DNA from 3 places in the Haloimpatiens massiliensis genome. Region 1 is predicted to be linked to each of the others. Evidence: riboswitches for the same ligand, from Rfam matches in the RefSeq annotation. Region 1 holds a riboswitch; each other region holds the start of a gene.

Region 1 (3,283 bases):
CAAATCAGCCGGAATTATTTAATGAAATTTTTCAAAAAGAAGTTTTTAATAATAATGCAAATAAAAGTATATTAGAGATGTATCAAAGTTATAATGAACCAGATAAAATTAAAAAAAGTCATGAACTGTATATCAATATGGCTCGTATTGGCTATGTGAGAGAGTATGTTGGCATTAGTTGGTTAACATGGTGGTATCAACGCAACTTAACGCTTTTTTCAAACATTTGTCGTTTGGTAGAATCAGCTGATGACAGAATACTAGTAATTATAGGAAGCAGTCATATCTATTTATTAAATCAATTTTTGAGAGAGAGTAATATGGTTGAGTTAGTAGATGTTAATAAACTGCTTCTATCTAATGATTAAGATAATAGTTAAGTCACAATAATAGATAATGTGTATAAAATAAAGTGCAATAAATTATTAAGTTGCATAAAAATAGCGTTATAGCAATAACGTGCCCCTTAGGAAGCACTCGGGAAAATGGATACTCCTAAGTGCTTTCTAAATATCTGGAATTATCTTGAAGATTATTTGTTAAAAAGTATTATTAGGATTAAAGAGTTATTTAGCACCCCATTAAATATTAAAATCCTTACGTATATATATATGGAGGGATTCAAGATGCGAGTTAATAAAATAATAGAAACTAATGAATATTATGAACAAAGACTAAGAGTTGAGCCTAAACCTAAAAGGGAAAATAGCAATAAGAAAGAGATATCATTTTTAGAAATTTTAAAGAAAAATATATGCAAAGATAGAGTATAAATAAGCGACTGCTTAATCCAAGTACTTTATACCAATATTGTACTTTTTAATTATACTAAATACTAATTTCAGTTTTAATTATACATATGAAAATTAATACAAGTAAGTGGTTTAGTTTTAAGAGGGTACTTGAAAATATTATTATTAATGGTATAATGTTTCTAGAACATTTGAATATAATGTCTTCAGGGCAGGGTGAAATTCCCGATCGGCGGTATAGTCCGCGAGCATGAGAATGCAGAACTTGGCATGTGTCCAAGTTAGGACTTGGTGAAATTCCAAGACCGACAGTATAGTCTGGATAAAAGAAGGCGTGTTAATTGATTGTAATAAATGATTACTTTTTTTGTGTTTCATTTTTTTACAATTCTAATTGTCCACCTAATTGCAATTAACACCTGAAAGACATTTCTTTCAGGTGTTACTATTTTTAGGGGGAATGTAAAATGAAAACAAACACTAAAAAACTCACAACATTGGCAATGTTAAGTGCTATTGCCTATATTATTATGGTTTTAGGACGTATTCCTATAGTAATGTTTTTAAAGTATGATCCTAAAGATGTTATTATTACTATTGGAGGATTTATTTTTGGTCCGTTATCAGCATTTATTATTTCAGTGCTAGTTTCTTTTGTGGAAATGTTCACTGTTAGTGATACTGGTTTTATAGGTTTTATTATGAATATCATTTCTACATGTGCTTTTGCATGTACAGCAGGTTATATTTATAAACGAAATCATACACTTAAGGGAGCTGTATATGGACTTATTACTGGAAGTATTTTAATGACAATAGTTATGCTTCTTTGGAATTATCTTATTGCTCCAATTTATTTAGGGTATCCTAGAGAAGCTGTGGCAAAACTATTGATTCCAGCATTTTTACCTTTTAATCTTTTAAAGGGTGGATTAAATGCAGCCTTAACTATGCTTTTATATAAACCTTTAGTAAATTCCTTGAGAAGAAGTAACCTTATTCCTGAGTCATCGAAATCTAATCCAGTTAAAAAAATTAACCTTGGGGTGACACTTATTTCCGGTTTAATACTAGTTACATGTATTCTTTTAGTATTAGTATTAAATGGAACAATATAATTATTTTATTGTAGTAGCTATTATAGTGTTCAAAAAGTTAAATGAAACAATTAAACTGGATGATTCCATATACCCATATAAGTTAGTTGTTATATAAAATTCAGTAGTATTAATTGAATATAGAAAACTAAATCAACTAAAAAGGAATACTAAAACTTATATTTAAAATTTTTAATTGGTTAATACTTCTAATATTGGAATAAATAATATATAATTTTATTATATGATATATTAGGGGGAATCGTTATGAAAAGAACAGCTGAATTTGTACTAGGACTTATAGGGGGAATTTTAGGTATAATAATAACATTTATAACTTTGGTTGGAGCTATTTCTTTGTTGTTAGGAAATGAACCAGTAGAGAGTACTGAGACTGTATTCACAGTAATATATATTATAGGTTTAATATTATCAATAGTTGGTTTAGTTTTTGCTTGTAGAGTAAATAAAAATAGTAAAGTTTCTGGCATAATGATGATAATTGCAGGAGTTGGAGTTTTTTTATGTAATCTCCTTAATGTTGCCTCATTGATATTATTTTTGATAGCTGGAATAATGTGTCTTACTAGAAAAGTGGAATCTAAAAATGAGCAGATAATACAATAGTTTATTAACAAAACTAGAGAAGCGCTAATGCGGTTCTTTTTAGTTCTTGCAGTTTCATATTTTTCTATATTTTTACCTTTGTGTTGCATTTAAAAAATTTATATGATACAATTTCTAAAAAGGGGAGCTTGGTTGCAGGCTGAGAGGAAGTTTATGCTTCGACCCATAACTTGATTCGGATAATGCCGACGTAAGGAAATATTTAGTTTATACTATTTGTTTATATATCTTATGAGTGTAAATGAGATGTGCCTTATTTGGTGTATCTCATTTTTTATGCTGCAAAGAGAATATTTTTGATTAGTGAAGGAGGAGCGCCCTGAGCTAATATTGCAAAATACAACTAAATAGCGAGGGAACTTGTGTTTCAAGGTGAGAGGAGGCTTTTGAGCTTCGACCGACCAGTATGGCTTATGTCATATAGGGAATTGCTATTTAGTTACGATAAAACTATACCTCGATAATGGTGTTTATTCCCTATATAACATATTGGGAAAATGAATATTATTAGGGAGGTATTTTATTATGGAAAAAAACTCAAAATTATTAAAAAAACTTATGCTTGCAATGTTGGTGGCAATGGGAGTTGTGATTTCACCGATTCTTCGTATTGAAGGCATGTGTCCTATGGCACATTTTATTAACATAGTATGTTCTGTTATTCTTGGACCTTGGTATTCACTGCTTTGTGCTACACTTATTGGTGTCATAAGAATGTTTTTTTTGGGAATTCCACCTTTAGCTTTAACTGGAGCAGTTTTTGGTGCTGCTTTATCTGGAATTTTATACAGAGTATCTAAAGGAAAC
Region 2 (3,283 bases), 430 kb from region 1:
AAAAAAGAGCTAATAAAAGCTCCAGTTATATCTACATGGATGAAAGCAATACATTGTGTATTTATGGATAGAAAAAATGTTAGAGAGTCTTTGAAGTCCATACAAGAGGGAGTAAACATATTGAAAAATGGCAATAATATGGTTATATTCCCAGAGGGAACTAGAAGTAAAAGCAGTGCCGTAGGAGAATTTAAAAAAGGAAGTATGAAATTGGCTACTAAGGCAGGGGTTATGGTAGTGCCTGTTACAATTGATGGGACATATAAGGCATGGGAAGGAAATGGTGGAAAAGGTCTTATTCCGGCAGATGTAACAATTAAAATACATAAAGGTATAAAGGTTAGAGAATTAGATAGAGAACAAAAAGCTACCTTAGCTGAGGACGTTAGAAAGATTATATTAAGTGGAATAGAAAGATAGCAATATAAGTAGTTTTTCATTGAAAATATAAAACTTAAAATTTAAAATTAATGATAAAACTCCTTTAGGAGTTTTTAATAAAATATAAATTAAAGAATTGTATAGCAATTTCAATTTACATTCTAAATTCTTAATTTAAAAGTATTATTCTACATTAAAGTTAATGTAAATTATATATAGTGATTAACCCACAATAAGGTACAATGTAATGGAATTATGAAATTTCTCCTCCATAACTTGCATAAGAGCTCGGAACAATAAATTTAATTTAAGAAATTCTAATCTTTTAGCCATATAAAATTATCTAACGCTCACATTCAGCGTCCTGCCTCAGGTTCGCTAGCCTGGCGTCCTTGCCAGGCTTACGATAATTTTATTTGTCTAAAAGAAGAATTTCTAAAATTAAATTTAAACAGTTCTTTTGCTTCTTATGCAAGTCATTCCAGAGAAATTTCATAATTCAGGTAATGTAATGCTTTTTGTGGGATAATCATATAGTAAAATATATTGAAATCTTATGAAATATAATATATAATATAAGTGAAAAATTAGTAATATTTAAAATATAATATATCTTCGGGGCAGGGTGAAAATCCCTACCGGCGGTTATAGCCCGCGAGCCGTAAGGCAGATTCGGTGTAATTCCGAAGCCGACAGTTAGAGTCTGGATGGGAGAGGAGAAATTCTTATTTTGTTTTTTGAGCCCTGAATTATTTCAGGGCTTTTAATTTTCCCAAAATATTCCTCGATAAAACTGGGAGGGGTTTTTATGAAAAACTCAAAATTAAACAAAAATATCAAAATATCATTATTAGCAGTAATAGCTTTTTTACTTATGTTTATTGAAGTATCAATACCTATATTCCCTGAGTTCCTTAAAATAGATATAAGTGATTTACCAGCACTAATTGGAACCTTTGCGTTCGGGCCTATAGCTGGGGTTATAATTGAATTTATGAAAAATGTGCTTCATGGATTATTTGCAAGTACAACAGCTTTTATAGGAGAGTTTGCAAACTTTTTAGTAGGTTCAATGATGGTAATAACTGCTGGGCTTATTTACAATAGAAAGAAGGACAAGAAGTGTGCAGTTATAGCATTAATTGCAGGCACATTAGTCATGAGTTTGGGTGCAGCTATAGTGAATCTTTTGGTGTTATTGCCAATGTATGAAAAAGTATTAGGATTTCCTATAAGTTCAGTAATAGGTATGAGTTCTAAAGTAAACCCAAAGGTTATAAATTTAGGTACACTTATAATTTGGGCTATAATTCCTTTTAACTTAATAAAGGGAGCTATAGTATGTGTTATGACTAGATTGGTATATAAAAGTGTTTCTCCAATACTACACAAGGAACAAATAAAAATAGCAAATGAGGATTTTGAAAAAAATATCAACAATAGTATAGGAAATAAATAAAAAATAAAGAGTATATAATAAAGATTAAACCATAAAAGGGTACAATGTGGTGGAATTATGAAATTTCTCCTCCATGACTTGCATAAGAGCTCGGAACAATAAATTTAAACAGTTCCTTTGCTTCTTATGCAAGTCATTCCAGAGAAATTTCATAATTAAAGTAATTTAATACTTTTTGTGGGATAATCATAATAAATAATTTAAATTTTTTTAGTTATAAAATATAAATTTTAAATTAAAGAATAATAAGGGTATGAAATTTACCTGTGAAAGTTAAATAAATAATCCCTAGTTTTTAACTAATTATTAGTTTAAACTGGGGATTTAATTTATATATTTCTATTCCACATTATTAAACCGTCTTCTCCATCGGAATAGTATTTTTTTCTAATCCCCTCTTCTTTAAAGTCAAACTTCTTATATAAGTTTTGAGCGGCAACATTAGATGTTCTAACTTCTAATGTTAGTTCTTTTACCCCAAGATTTCTACATAAATCAAAAATACCATTCATTAAGTGAAATGAAATACCTAAACCGCGATAATTAGGGTGCACCGCTATGCTTATGATATGAGCTTCATCAAGTATGGCCCATATACCAACATATCCCACCACTAAGTCATCTATAAGGGCTACTATATAGTGAGCAAATTTATTCTCTAATTCTTTTGTAAATGAGCTTTTAGACCAAGGGTCTTTAAAACTAAGTGAATTTATTTTAAGAACTGTGTCAATATATTCATCTGAGATATTTTTTATTATTATATCATTCATATTATTCCTTCTTTTTTTCATATTCTCTTTCAGCTTGTGATTTTCTTAAATAGACGGGACTAGCAGTTAATATATCATCAGTCTTATTTTCTTTAAAAAGTTCCATACCTAACTGGCCTAATGAGGCAGAATTCATTATATTCAAATGCGTAGGAGCAAAAAAGCACTGATCCAAAGAGTTTCTTAACTTAGATGAAAATTTGTAAGTGCCGTCTCCTATAAAAGTAACTGTAGAATTTTTTTCTTTTATAATATTTATTAATTCATCAATATGGATAGCCATGTAATCAGTTATTCTGCACAATTTTCCGTTATGGAATGTAAATAGGGCGGTATAAACATTGTCTCTTAAAGCGTCTAAAATAGGGCATATTAAGCCAGAGGTATAGGCTAAATTGTTAGCAAGAGAATCTAAAGAAGATACGCTCACTAAAGGTTTATTTAATCCTTGGCAAAGGCCTTTTATAGTTGCCATTCCAATTCTTAAGCCAGTAAATGAGCCAGGTCCCTTTGAACAAACAAATCCATCTATAGAGTTTATATTTAAACCTATATTTTGTAGTAGATTTTCTATCATAGGCATAAGAATTACTGAATGTTGTTTTTTATAATTAAAAGTTATTTCTCCTAAAACTTTAGCATCTTCAAGTACAGCGCAACTTGCTACTTC
Region 3 (3,283 bases), on a different contig from region 1:
ATAAGTTGATGAAGATATATTTTGATGTTTAATAACCCCAAAAGGTTGCTGGCTATACCAACAACCTTTATTAACGTTACTACATATATTATAGACCTAAAAGAATTTTTTACTATCTATATAGTCATATACATCTACTAGTGCTTCACCAAATCTTTGATAGTGTACGATTTCTCTTGCCCATAGGAATTTAAGAACATCTTTTACATCTTGGTCATCTGTAAGGTCTATAAGATGCTCATATGTTGCACGAGCTTTTTGTTCTGCAGCCATGTCTTCATGTATATCTGTTACAGGATCACCTAGTGCTTGAATATAGGCAGCAGTCCAAGGTACTCCACTAGCATCTGATGGGAACAAAGCATTGTCATGTTGTGCATAATGTGCACCTAAGCCAGCTTCCCTTAATTCATCTGGAGTTGCATCTTTAGTTAATTGATATATCATAGCACAAATTATTTCTACGTGAGCTAGTTCTTCTGTACCTATATCTGTTAACAAACCTTTAGTCTTTCCTGTTGGCATGGTGTATCGCTGATTTAAATATCTTATAGCAGCGCTTAATTCTCCATCCGGTCCCCCATATTGGGTTACAAGAAATTTAGCCATTTTTAAATCTTTAGATTTTATTTTAACAGGATATTCTAATTTTTTTTCATATATCCACATACGACAACCCCCTTATTCCCCTATTTCCCATGGCCATGGTTCTTCTACCCATTTCCAAGAAGGAGTACTTTTGGCATAACCAAAGTTGGTTAATGGACCGTATTTTACTTCATAGGCTTCTTTCATATCCATCAACATATCTGTAGTCATATTATAGTCATTTAGAGCTCTTTGATTGTTAGGATGATTATCTAAATATAAATTTAATTCTACAGCTGCAAATTCTAATTCTTTAATTTTTTTCATCATTTTACTGCGGTCATTGTCGTCATAGCACATTTTAGCCATTATAACTCCTCCTATTCCTTAGATTTTATTGGGTAAGGTATATAAAGATTAGGGAATAAAGTTCCCTTTTTTAGGGCTTCATCCAATGGAAACAAAGAAATATAAGGTTGATCAGGTATAAAAGCTCTAGTTAGCCTTATTTTTTTCATATTAGCATAAGGATTAACCATTGGATTAGGCATATAGTCCATACATGGATTGAATGATTGATACATATTCCTCCACCTCAGTTATTATTTACAATATATACTATTCATATATAGGTATATGTGTTAACAGTTTATAATTCAACCCGTAAAATCTCGTTCATACCCTTGTAATCGAGGATGAAAGGGCTTTACGTTATGGAGGTTCAATGACCTTGTATAGTAGATATAATACCGTTGTAAGTAAAGTATATAGAGGTAGAAAAATAGTGTACAAAGGAAAAAACATGCATGTAAAAAGTTAACGTAAAATACATTGACATGAAAAAACAGCAGTGTTATACTTTATTTAAATTAATATGGTGAAACCTTCAGGGCGGGGCGAAATTCCCCACCGGCGGTAAAGTCCGCGAGTCTTTTGACTGACTTGGTGAAATTCCAAGACCGACAGTATAGTCTGGATGGGAGAAGGAAAGATATGCTTTATAGCTTTATATAGCATCTCTTTAATTGAATTTATTTAGCGTGATTATGGACCCTGGAGATATATTATCTTCAGGGTTTTTGTGTTAATGGTGAAATTTATTGTTTTGAGCTTTTATAAAGGCAGGGAGGATAAAATTCATAAATACTCCATAGTGTACCTTTTGTGGTTTAATAAACTGATTAAATTTCACATTTCAAATAAAGTTTAGTGTAGTTTTACTAAAACTTTAAGTTTTAAACGCTGTAATAGTTTACAAATCTTGAATACCACTTCTCCTAGTGGAAACATCCCTTTGATTTTACCAATAGTGTTTTAAAAGAGGTGATTTTTTGAAAATAGAATATATGAGAAGAGCCATTGAACTTTCAAAAAAGGGTGCTGGATATACAAATCCAAATCCTTTAGTGGGAGCAGTGATAGTGAAGGAAGGCAAAATTATAGGTGAGGGCTATCATGAATTTTATGGAGGACCACATGCTGAGGTAAATGCCTTTAAAAACTGTCAGGAAGACCCTAAAGGTGCAGATATGTACGTTACCTTGGAACCTTGTTCGCACTATGGAAAGACACCACCCTGTGCAAATGAAATTGTAAAAAGTGGTATAAAAAAAGTAATTATAGGTATGAAGGACCCTAATGAATTGGTATGTGGAAGGGGAATAGACATATTAAAAAAGGCTGGAATAGAAGTTGAAGTGGGGGTATTAGAGGAAAAAATAAGAAAGGTAAATGAGATATTTATAAAATATATAACTACTAGAATGCCCTTTTGCATAATGAAAACTGCCATGACTTTAGATGGAAAAATAGCCTGTAAAACAGGAGATTCCCAGTGGATTTCAAATGAAATATCTAGAGAGTATGTTCACGAATTAAGGCATAGAGTATCAGCTGTAATGGTGGGCATAGGCACTGTACTTGCGGATAATCCTTCTTTAACTACTAGATTAAATAATGGTAGTGGTAAGGATGCTATGAGAGTAGTAGTAGATAGCCATGGAAGAATACCATTAGATTCTAAAGTGATTAATGTAAGTTCTACTGCTAAAACTGTGGTGGCTGTGGGGCAAGAGGTAGAGGATAAAAAGTTAATGGCTTTAGCCCAAAAGGGGGTTCAAGTTATAAAAACTCCTGGAAAGGATGGAAAAGTAGATCTTAAATATTTAATGAATAAACTAGGGGAAATGGGAGTTGACAGTGTGCTTTTAGAAGGGGGAGGTACTTTAAACTACAGTGCTTTAAGGGAAGGGATTGTAGATAAGCTTATGTGTTTCATAGCTCCTAAAATAATAGGAGGGACAGATGCAAAAACTCCTGTAGAAGGTGATGGAGTAGAGTTTATGAAAGAGTGTATTGAGTTAGGAAAGATAGAGGTTAAAAATATTTCAGGAGATATTTTAATAGAGGCACTAGTTAATAATAAGCTAGGGAACTGATAGATGAATATGATGGTGAATAAATGAAAAATACCTAGCATAGATAGAGTAACTTTATCTAAAATAAATGAACTAATAACTATTACATAAAATATAGTGGCTTTCATGTAATTATGTTAGGGGAGGGGTGAATAGCTGTTGTTTACAGGAATAATAGAAGAAATTGGCCAGGTAGAGAACATAAAAAAGGGAGAGAAATCCGCTTCTATAAGGATTAAAAGCAAAAGGATTTTAGGAGATGTAAAGATAGGGGATAG

The links. A riboswitch is a leader RNA that binds a small molecule or an ion and turns the genes downstream of it on or off. The one in region 1 is predicted to bind FMN.
Region 2: it holds a riboswitch for FMN, as region 1 does, so the genes downstream of both, C1715_RS14595 (ECF transporter S component) here and C1715_RS12615 (ECF transporter S component) in region 1, are expected to answer to the same signal.
Region 3: it holds a riboswitch for FMN, as region 1 does, so the genes downstream of both, ribD (bifunctional diaminohydroxyphosphoribosylaminopyrimidine deaminase/5-amino-6-(5-phosphoribosylamino)uracil reductase RibD) here and C1715_RS12615 (ECF transporter S component) in region 1, are expected to answer to the same signal.

Annotation. Positions count from the first base shown of each region.
Region 1 covers NZ_LT854640.1:922,092-925,374, reverse strand. Annotated here, with positions in the region: gene C1715_RS12620 (DUF5694 domain-containing protein) at 1-368, shown strand, start outside; gene C1715_RS19485 (hypothetical protein) at 627-773, shown strand; FMN riboswitch at 951-1,090, shown strand; gene C1715_RS12615 (ECF transporter S component) at 1,220-1,870, shown strand; gene C1715_RS12610 (DUF4064 domain-containing protein) at 2,117-2,476, shown strand; TPP riboswitch at 2,587-2,692, shown strand; gene thiW (energy coupling factor transporter S component ThiW) at 3,002-3,283, shown strand, end outside.
Region 2 covers NZ_LT854640.1:1,355,594-1,358,876, forward strand. Annotated here, with positions in the region: gene C1715_RS14590 (lysophospholipid acyltransferase family protein) at 1-420, shown strand, start outside; FMN riboswitch at 989-1,104, shown strand; gene C1715_RS14595 (ECF transporter S component) at 1,190-1,840, shown strand; gene rimI (ribosomal protein S18-alanine N-acetyltransferase) at 2,170-2,613, opposite strand; gene tsaB (tRNA (adenosine(37)-N6)-threonylcarbamoyltransferase complex dimerization subunit type 1 TsaB) at 2,615-3,283, opposite strand, start outside.
Region 3 covers NZ_LT854637.1:221,297-224,579, forward strand. Annotated here, with positions in the region: gene C1715_RS04195 (adenosylcobinamide amidohydrolase) at 1-32, shown strand, start outside; gene C1715_RS04200 (manganese catalase family protein) at 97-669, opposite strand; gene C1715_RS04205 (spore coat protein CotJB) at 682-957, opposite strand; gene C1715_RS04210 (spore coat associated protein CotJA) at 969-1,172, opposite strand; FMN riboswitch at 1,467-1,580, shown strand; gene ribD (bifunctional diaminohydroxyphosphoribosylaminopyrimidine deaminase/5-amino-6-(5-phosphoribosylamino)uracil reductase RibD) at 1,920-3,026, shown strand; gene ribE (riboflavin synthase) at 3,165-3,283, shown strand, end outside.